3 regions of the Mesobacillus thioparans genome follow, and region 3 is predicted to be linked to each of the others. Evidence: riboswitches for the same ligand, from Rfam matches in the RefSeq annotation. Region 3 holds a riboswitch; each other region holds the start of a gene.
What was found. Region 3 has a riboswitch for S-adenosylmethionine ahead of mtnW (2,3-diketo-5-methylthiopentyl-1-phosphate enolase). Riboswitches for the same ligand answer to the same signal wherever they lie in the genome.
Positions count from the first base shown of each region.

Region 1: it holds a riboswitch for S-adenosylmethionine, as region 3 does, so the genes downstream of both, ACNAZ4_RS21010 (methionine ABC transporter ATP-binding protein) here and mtnW (2,3-diketo-5-methylthiopentyl-1-phosphate enolase) in region 3, are expected to answer to the same signal.
Region 2: it holds a riboswitch for S-adenosylmethionine, as region 3 does, so the genes downstream of both, ACNAZ4_RS12000 (methionine ABC transporter ATP-binding protein) here and mtnW (2,3-diketo-5-methylthiopentyl-1-phosphate enolase) in region 3, are expected to answer to the same signal.

Region 1 is NZ_CBCSFH010000017.1:69,485-72,758, reverse strand. It holds gene ACNAZ4_RS21025 (ZIP family metal transporter) at 1-84, opposite strand, end outside; gene map (type I methionyl aminopeptidase) at 342-1,085, shown strand; SAM riboswitch class I at 1,266-1,368, shown strand; SAM riboswitch class I at 1,459-1,562, shown strand; gene ACNAZ4_RS21015 (hypothetical protein) at 1,728-1,907, opposite strand; gene ACNAZ4_RS21010 (methionine ABC transporter ATP-binding protein) at 1,979-3,010, shown strand; gene ACNAZ4_RS21005 (methionine ABC transporter permease) at 3,000-3,274, shown strand, end outside.
Region 2 is NZ_CBCSFH010000006.1:134,484-137,757, forward strand. It holds gene ACNAZ4_RS11990 (MetQ/NlpA family ABC transporter substrate-binding protein) at 1-250, opposite strand, end outside; gene ACNAZ4_RS11995 (methionine ABC transporter permease) at 265-933, opposite strand; gene ACNAZ4_RS12000 (methionine ABC transporter ATP-binding protein) at 926-1,951, opposite strand; SAM riboswitch class I at 2,210-2,324, opposite strand; gene ACNAZ4_RS12005 (O-acetylhomoserine aminocarboxypropyltransferase/cysteine synthase family protein) at 2,436-3,274, opposite strand, start outside.
Region 3 is NZ_CBCSFH010000001.1:477,696-480,969, forward strand. It holds gene mtnW (2,3-diketo-5-methylthiopentyl-1-phosphate enolase) at 1-1,158, opposite strand, end outside; SAM riboswitch class I at 1,255-1,362, opposite strand; gene ACNAZ4_RS02515 (pyridoxal phosphate-dependent aminotransferase) at 1,425-2,621, opposite strand; gene ACNAZ4_RS02520 (carbon-nitrogen family hydrolase) at 2,747-3,274, shown strand, end outside.

The DNA of each region.
Region 1 (3,274 bases), on a different contig from region 3:
GCCCAAAGCTGTCATTCCCCAGGTAAACAAGGTCCCGATCAGCGCCTGGACAACTGGATGTAAGCCCATAAAATATTCAAGCATCCTTATACCTCCCAAGACTTGCTCTGTAATCAAATGTAATTCATTTTAATGTATTATATGGATGATGAAGTGGTGAATATATCTTGTTCTACATAAATCAGACCGCTCTGGATATGTTTTATCAAGATTACTACATTCTAAACGTTATTCCAATCTTATTTATTTTTAATCTCCAGGCTTTGAGCCGGATGAATGGATTTTCACCCAAAAAAGGGATACTCTAATAAGATAGTTTATACATGGAAGGGAACTAAGTCATGATTGCAAAAACAGAAGAAGATTTTAACGGATTAAAAGAAATTGGCCGGATTGTTGGCTTGATTCGGGACGAATTGGTGCAGAAAACCGTGCCTGGCATTACAACGAAGGAACTTGATGAATTGGCAGGCGCCTTGTTCGAGCAGAATGGGGCTATTTCTGCTCCGAAAGGCGAGTACAATTTCCCAGGGTATACATGCATCAGCGTGAATGAAGAAGTGGCCCACGGGATTCCGGGGAGCCGTGTCATCAAAGAAGGCAATCTCGTTAATATCGATGTTTCCGGATCGAAAAATGGTTATTTTGCCGATACAGGGATTTCCATTGTCGTTGGCGAAGGTGACCCGATTTTAACAAAGATATGTGAAACAGCTGTAGAGGCTTTTGAAGCGGGCTTAAAAAAAGCAAAACCAGGGTCGAAGAAAAGCGGACTTGGCAAGGCCGTTATGGCGACTGCGCGAAAGAACGGTCTGAAAGTAATTAAAAACCTGACCGGACATGGAATCGGGCGGACAATCCATGAGGCTCCCGATCACATCTACAACTATCATGAGCCATGGGATGACGAACTTCTGAAAGAAGGAATGGTCATCGCTTTTGAGCCATTCATCTCCACTGGTGAGGAAGAAGTTTTCCAATACGAACATGATGAATGGACTTATGTCACAGAAAACAGTTTTGTTGCACAATGTGAGCATACGATCATCCTTACTAAAAATGGACCGCTTGTGATTACCAGATAGATTTTGGATTGAAACCCTTGCTGCTGCAGGGGTTTCTTTTTTTTTACGCATACGTCTCAATTAATACTAAATTCCTATTTTTCGTGTTTCTAAAAAAAAAATCAACAAAATGATTGACACATTCTCTGCGACGCAGTAAAGTAATAAACAAGATTTACAACAACTCAATATTCGAATTACTTCTTATCAAGAGAGGTTGAGGGACTGGCCCTATGACACCTCGGCAGCGGACTCCTTTGGAGACTGTGCCAAATCCAGCAAGCAGAAGCTTGAAAGATAAGAAGAGGCCGACTTTTCATTTCATGTCCTCTTCTTTCTGAAGGGGACTTTTTATTTTTCCAAAGAACCCCACCTACAATTTCATATCGTTACTTTCTTATCAAGAGAGGCGGAGGGACTGGCCCTATGAAGCCTCGGCAGCGGACTCACTTTGAGGACTGTGCCAAATCCAGCAAGCATGAGCTTGGGAGATAAGAAGAGTTCTTGTCCAGCATTCGTTGCGGCATGCCCTCTTCCTGTTTCCCGGGAAGAGGTTTTTTTCTTTATAAGAAACTTTGAATTTTTATCAAATTAGTGTCTAGCTACAGCGCCTAGCCAGTTTTCATCCCTGAGTGGGCTCCCTGGAGTATCTTGCGATAAGCGTTAGCTTTGAGCAGCTCGAGTCGCACGTCTAGTGTCGCCTCCTAGAAACTCCGAAACTTCAACTCCGCCGGCAGAAGCAAAAAGCGCTTCTTTGTCGGAGTCTCCAGTTTCTGCGTTTCTGGACAGTCGGCTATACTTTTCGAGTTCGGTCCGCCCAATGAAGTCAAAGAATGACTTCACAGGTCGGCCCTCCAGCGCTTGTCGGGGCTGACCAAGGCGCTTGCGCTTTTCAAGACAAAGGAGGAAGACAGTTGATTACATTTGAACAAGTGGAGAAAGTTTATGAAAGCCGCGGGAACAAGGTAGCGGCACTTAATGGGATCGATCTGGAAATCAAAGAAGGACAGATATTCGGGGTCATAGGTTTTAGCGGTGCAGGAAAAAGCTCACTGATCCGCTGTGTGAATCTATTGGAACGGCCGACGTCAGGACGGGTGATTGTCGATGGCTGCGACATGACTTCCCTTTCGGTAAAGGAAGTGCGGGAGGTTAAAAGGAATATCGGAATGGTATTCCAGCATTTCAATCTCTTGAACTCCAAAACGGTATTTGAAAATGTCGCGATGCCGCTCGTTCTAGGTAAGCTTCCGAAGGCGAAAATCAAAGAGCGGGTTTATCAGCTGCTCGATTTTGTCGGTCTCGCTGATAAAGCAGACAATTATCCTGACCAGCTTTCAGGCGGGCAGAAACAGCGCATTGGCATTGCACGGGCCCTGGCAACCCAGCCTAAGATCCTGCTTTGCGATGAAGCGACATCAGCGCTTGATCCGCAGACAACCAGTTCGATCCTTCAGCTTTTGAAAAAAATCAACAAGGAGTACAACATTACGATTTTGATCATCACCCATGAAATGTCTGTCATCAGGGAAATCTGTGACCGGGTCGCTGTCATCGAGGAAGGAAAAATCATTGAGGAAGGCTCCGTTTTTGAAGTTTTTTCAGCCCCAAAAACAGAGACAGCCAGGAATTTTGTCAGCACAATCATGAATGACAGGATTCCCGATTCCGTTCGCAGGATCATTGAAGGACATGCAGGCCTGCAAAAGGTATTCAAGATCAACTTTGTTGGCGAATCAGCTGGCGAGCCGCTGCTTTCACAGCTTTCAAAGAAGTTCGATATCCATATCAATGTCCTGTTCGGGAATATCACCGAGCTGCAGGGAATTCCATTCGGGAACCTGATTGTCGAGTTCCAGGGAAGTGATAAGGAAATTTTGAGGGCTCTTAATTTTATCAATCAGCAAAAAGTCAACATAAAGGAAGTGACCGCACATGCTAGTTAACTCAGAACAAATCACCCAGGCATTAATTGAAACACTGCAAATGGTTGCGTTCTCCCTGCTGTTTTCAGCAGTCCTCGGAGTGCCGCTCGGCATTGCGCTTGTCGTCACCAGGAAAGGTCATTTGCTTGAAAACGCACCTGTTTTCAACGTATTTAACAGTGTCATCAACATATTCCGCTCAGTGCCATTCATTATCCTGCTCGTCGCAATCATCCCGCTGACCCGGCTGATTGTCGGCACATCGATCGGCACGGCAGCTGCTGT
Region 2 (3,274 bases), on a different contig from region 3:
GTTCTCCTGAATCCAACGCCTGGTTTGGAATAACATAGTCGTTGAATGTCTTGATTTCCATGTCATATCCTTTTTCTTCAAGAAGCGGTTTTGCTTTTTCCAGGATTTCAGCATGCGGTACGTTTGATGCACCCACAACGATTTTCTTGCTTTCTTCCTTGCCGCCTTCTGTTTTATCCTCGGATGATCCGCAAGCTGTAAGTCCTGCTGTTAAAACTAATGCTAAAAGTGCTAATAACCATTTTTTCAATGTCACTCTCTCCTTTATCTCTTGTCTAATTTTCTTGTGATGGTATCGCCGACAATCTGGATTAAAAATACGATGATCAAGATAATGATGGTCGCCATCAGCGTGACATCATTCCGGCCCCTTTGGAATCCTTCCATATAGGCAAGGTTTCCAAGGCCGCCTGCGCCGATGACCCCAGCCATCGCCGTGTAACTTACGAGTGCGATCGCTGTCACCGTGATGCCTGAAACCAGTGCTGGCATTGATTCCGGCAGCAGTACCTTCCAGATGATTGTCGTGGTTTTTGCTCCCATTGACTTTGCTGCTTCAATGACTCCTTTATCGATCTCACGCAAGCCGATTTCAACCATCCTTGCGTAAAATGGTGCAGAACCGATAATCAGCGCCGGCAAAGCAGCATTTTCCCCAATCATCGAACCAACGATGAATTTTGTAAAAGGAATCAACAGCACGATCAAAATGATGAATGGGATGGATCTGAAAATATTCACCACTGCGCTCAGGACGACATTGACCGGTTTGTTTTCCCATATATTGCCCTTCGAGGTCAAAAAGAGCAGCAATCCTAGTATGGCTCCAATGATGAAGGTAGCGACAACGGAAATTGCACTCATATATAGTGTCTCAACTGTTGCCTCCCACATGCGGTCCCAGTTGACGTTCGGGAATAAAGTTTCAGCCATTTGAAATCACCTCCACGCCGACTTCATGCTGGCCGATAAATTCAATCGCACGGGCCAATTCTTCCTCTTCACCATCAAGATGGATGAACAAGGTTCCATACGATCCGCTTTGTGTCTGGGAAATTTTACCCTGGACAATATTGACCGTGATAGCGAATTTGCGGATCAGATTGGTGATCAATGGCTGTTCGACCCCTTCGCCAACGAAAGTCAGCTGGATGACCCGTCCATGCGGGTACCGCTCCAGTAAATGATCGACAGTTTCCTTTGTCTCCTCCGGTTCCGTCACCTGCTGGACAAACCGCTTCGTAATCGGCTGCTGCGGGTTCTTGAACACATCCAATACCGGGCCAGTCTCAACGATCCTTCCGCCTTCCATGACCGCAACCCGATGACAGATTTTACGGATGACGTGCATTTCATGGGTGATCAGGACGATGGTAAGTCCCAGTCGCTTATTGATATCAACGAGAAGGTCCAGGATCTGGTCTGTTGTCTGCGGGTCAAGCGCTGACGTCGCTTCATCACCGAGAAGAACTTTCGGATTATTCGCAAGTGCCCTGGCAATCCCGACCCTCTGCTTCTGCCCGCCGCTTAATTGTGACGGATAAGCATCGCCGCGTCCTTCAAGACCGACAAGCGTGATCAATTCTTTTACCCTTTTGTCCCTCTCGGATTTCGGCACTCCTGCAATCTCAAGAGGGAAGGCTATGTTATCTGCAACCGTCCTTGACCAGAGAAGGTTGAAATGCTGGAAAATCATACTGATTTCCTGTCTTGCTTTCCTTAATTCCGCACCCTTGATCCTTGAAACTTCCCTGCCTGCCACGACGACAGAACCTGAAGTTGGAATTTCAAGTCCATTCAGCATGCGGATCAATGTGCTTTTACCTGCGCCGCTATATCCAATGACGCCAAAGATCTCGCCTTCTTTCACTTCAAGGTTGACATCATCTACTGCTTTGACTTCGCCTTTTTTTGAAGGATAAATCTTTCTGGCTTTTTTTATCGTGATCAATTGACTCCCCCTCTTTATGCAACAAGACTTTTCCTAACTCTAAAAACCGTTAAATCTTCCATCCTAATAAGAAGGTTATCAATCTAGGTTTCCCATTCCCTAACCGAAAAAATTCAAACTTCAGTTAAAACGGGGTAACCTTCCCGGAAGAATATGCTCTTGTAAAAAAACACCGCTTAATCGAACAGGGTCGATTCCGGCAATAAAAAAGCCTTTCTGCAAATAAGCAGAAAGGCATAATCGTAGGCTGTATCCTTTCTCTCATCTGCCAAAGCCATCAGCTTTGAGTGAATTGGCACCATTTCAGATAAGCAAGCTTACTGACGGTTGCCGGGTTTCATCGGGCACTTCCCTCCACCTCTCTTGATAAGAGCACGCTATTAAATTATAGAATCGGTTTTAAGTTACGAAAGTGATTGTAGCATGTAACAAAAAAGAGTGTCAATAAATTATTTTCAAATACTTTCTTGAATATGTTCGATTATCATATTCCAGCCGTGACCCCTGGTACTCCAGTTGCATTTTCGATCGCCTGCTCGAGGTCTTCGATGATGTCATCGACATTTTCAATCCCGACAGAAAGACGGATCAAATCCTCCGGTACTCCTGCTGCTTTAAGTCCATCTGAATCAAGCTGCTGATGGGTTGTGCTTGCAGGGTGGATGACCAGGCTCTTCGCGTCACCGACATTGGCAACATGGGACCATAGCGTCAAGGAGTTGATCAGCTGTGCTCCAGCTTCCCTGCCGCCCTCGATGCCAAATACCACAACCGATCCGGCCCCTTTTGGAAGGTAACGATCTGCCAGGTGCTTATCCGGGTGGGAGTCATGGCCAGGATAGGTAACCCAGGTAACTGCTGGATGCGACTCAAGGTAGTCAACTATTTTCCGCGTATTGGCAACATGCTCTTTCATGCGGACATGCAGCGTTTCGATTCCAAGATTGAATTGGAAGGCACTCTGTGGGCTGATGGCCGGGCCAAGGTCGCGCAGCAGCTGGACTCTTGCCTTGACGATATAGGCGGCTGCCCCAATCGCTTCACTGTAAACGATGTCATGGTAACTGGAGTCCGGCTCATTGAAACCAGGGAACTTAGGAGATTTCCAATCGAACTTTCCTCCATCGACGATAATTCCGCCCATGACTGTACCGTTGCCTAAAAGCCACTTTGTAGCCGAATGTATGACGATGTCTGCGCCATGGTCAATCGGCCTGCATAGATATGGAGTCGCAAATGTGTTATCAATGATCAACGGAACACCAGCATCATGGGCAATATCCGCAACTGCTTCAATATCCAACACCCTGAGACTTGGGTTTC
Region 3 (3,274 bases):
GGCACCTTCCTCAAGTGTTTTACCTTCAAGAACTGTTTCAATTGCCTGCCTGAAGGCCTTTCCGCCGCCCTCAGCTCCGCCCGGGTGTCCATGAACACCGCCGCCAGCATTGATGATCGAATCCAAACCAAAATCCTCAATAAGAAGAGGCACCATGCCTGGATGGATTCCTGCAGATGGGACAGGGAATGTTCTCATGAACTGATCCTCGGCGGTCAATGCCTCAGCAATGGAAAGCGCCTGCTGTTTTTCAAGTGCAACGCTGCCGTAAGGAGATGGGAACAAGGAGAAATCAGCACCTGCATAGCGGAGAAGCTTCCCAAGCAGCAATGAATGGGAAAAACCATATTCATCCGCAGCTGTCAACGCACCGCTTACGGCAGGATGGGCCATGATTGGAATAGCGATCTCTTCATCTTCCCTAAGCTCCTGCAGCACATCAAGTCCGTAGGCAAAAACATTGAACAGCAATGCGTCCGCTCCCAGCTCGGCTGCCTTTCTGGCCTTGTCTCGCAGCTGTGTCGTCCTGCCTGTCAGATTGGCGGCATACAGGGTTCTGTGTCCGGTAGTTTCATAGACTTCTGCAAGGACCTGCTTACCGGATATGATTCGCTTTTCAAAAGGAGCAAGCTCGTTTTCAAACAAGATTTCATCATCCTTGATCAGGTCGACTCCGCCCAGGCTTTGCTTTTTAAGCTGGTCTAGCAGGAATGGAAGGTCGCGGCCGATCACACCTTTGAAGATACTCATTAGCAATGGCCTGTCATAAACTCCGAGTTTATTGCGGATTCCTTCAATCCCGAATCGCGGACCAGGAAAAGCTTTCTTCAATTCATCCCCGAATTCGAGATCGACAAGCTTAATCTTTCCGTCGAGCGACAGCTTGCCAAATACCGTTGTGAGAATGGCCGGCAGGTCTGGAGAAAAATTGACCGCCGGATATGCGATCTTGATGGTCGCCACTGTATCCGAATTGACATCCAGACCGGTTCCTTCAACAGAAACGACTCTGCCTTTATGCTTTTTTAATTGTCTTTGGTCCAGTTCCGGCAGGTCTGTCCAGGAACCCACTGTCAAACCAAGTGCGATGCCCTCGGCTTTTTTCTCTGGATTATGCTTAGCGTCACGAACTATGTATGTTGCTGTAATTTCACTCATGAAGATCTTCCCCTTCCAAAACTTGTTCTTCCCCGTCAATCAGGGGCATAAAAAAAACCTCTTCAAAAAGAAGAGGTTAGGACGTTCACTAAACTCTTCTTATCTTTCAGCTTTCGCTGCAAGAATTAGCACCGTGTCCAGCATTATGCTGGATCGGTTGCCGGGCTTCATCGGGCTCGTCCCTCCGCCTGCTCTTGATAAGAAAATAATTTAATTAAGTTATTTAATTGGTTAAAGTAAATTTATTAATTAGGATTATGTCAGGTTCACAAATCATTGTCAATATTTTTTTTGAAAATTCCTAAGTTTTCAATTCTGCTGACTGCTTCCTTCAATCTCTGTTCAGATGTGAGAAGTCCTACCCGCACATAGCCTTCCCCATGCTCGCCGAAGCCAATTCCCGGTGCAACGGCAATATGTGCTTTTTCCAGGAGGAAGTCAGCAAAATCCACTGATGAGGTGAATTCTTCTGGAATTTTAAGCCAGGCAAAAAAGGACCCTTTCGGAGCAGTGACCTTCCAGCCGATATTCGTCAAACCGTCAATGAGTATGTTCTTTCTTGATTCATACAAATCACTCAATTCCGTCACACATTCCTGTGATCCGAGCAATGCTTCGGCTGCCGCCTCCTGGATAGCACCAAACAAGCTGACATACATATGGTCCTGCAGTAAATTAATCGCGGCAATCACACTCTTGTTGCCTGCAGCAAAGCCAACTCGCCATCCTGCCATATTATACGTCTTTGACAAAGTATAAATCTCGATGCCGACATCCTTCGCACCCTCTGACTGCAAAAAGCTATATGGGCGTTTTCCGTCAAAGCCAATCGCTCCATAGGCAAAATCGTGCACAATACATATTTTGTTTTTTTGTGCCCGCTCTATTGTTTCGTCAAAGAATTCCTTATTCGCAACTGCACCAGTAGGGTTATTAGGGTAATTCAGGAACATCAATTTTGCCTTTGCGAGTTCTTCTGAGCTCAACTCTGAGTAGTCAGGAAGGAAGCCATTTTCTTCCCTTAGCGGCATTTTTATTATCTCTGCCCTTGCCAGCTCCACTCCTGACCAGTAATCTGGATAGCCAGGATCCGGAACAAGTATCGAGTCTCCAGGGTTCAACAAGCATTGAGGAATTTCAACCAGGCCAGCCTTGCCGCCAAACAGGATGGCAATTTCCTCTTCAGGGTCAAGTTCAACGCCATATTCCCTTTTATAAAACCCAGCTGCCGCTACTTTTAACGAACGCAAGCCCCGGAAAGGTGAATATTTGTGGTTCAGCGGATTTTCTGCAGCTGTTTTTAATCTGTTCACAATATGGTCTGGTGTCGGCTGGTCAGGATTTCCCTGTCCAAGGTTGATGACATCGGCTCCTTTTTCAGTATATGAGCCCACCTTTTGCACGAGTGAAGCAAAAAACTGTCTCGGCAGGCTTTTTAATAACTCAGACTGTTCGAATTCCATTCTCTCACCTGCTTAATAATTTTATATATTTGAAATTTTTAATTTGAAATTCTAGTCACAAATGATATAACGTAAATAGTAACTTGTAAAGATATAATTTTCAGAAAGTATGGAGTTGACCTTATATGAAATTCAAGATAGCATGCCTGCAAATGGATATTGCTTTTGGAAACCCTGAAAAAAACTATCATGCTGCATCCCGGATGATTGACATGGCAAGTTCTCAAAAACCAGATATCGTAGTCCTCCCCGAGCTATGGACAACAGGATATGACCTGGCCAATTTGGATGGTACAGCCGATGAAGGGGCACAGGAGGCCAAAGTTTTTTTCCATGAAGCAGCTCTGAAGCATCAAACCCATTTTATTGGCGGTTCCGTCGCCAACAAAACCGAAGCGGGGATTGAAAATACAATGCTCATTTTTGACAAGGAAGGTGAGTTTGCCGGGAAATACAGCAAGCTTCATCTGTTCCGGCTCATGGATGAGCACCTATATCTCGCAGCCGGGAAGGATAAAGGGTTGTTCTCTTTGGATGGCCATAAATTTGCAGGGCTGATTTGCTATGACATCCGTTTCCCTGAATGGGTGCGTGCCCATGCCCTCCAGGATGTAGAAGCACTCTTCATTGTCGCAGAATGGCCGATCCAGCGT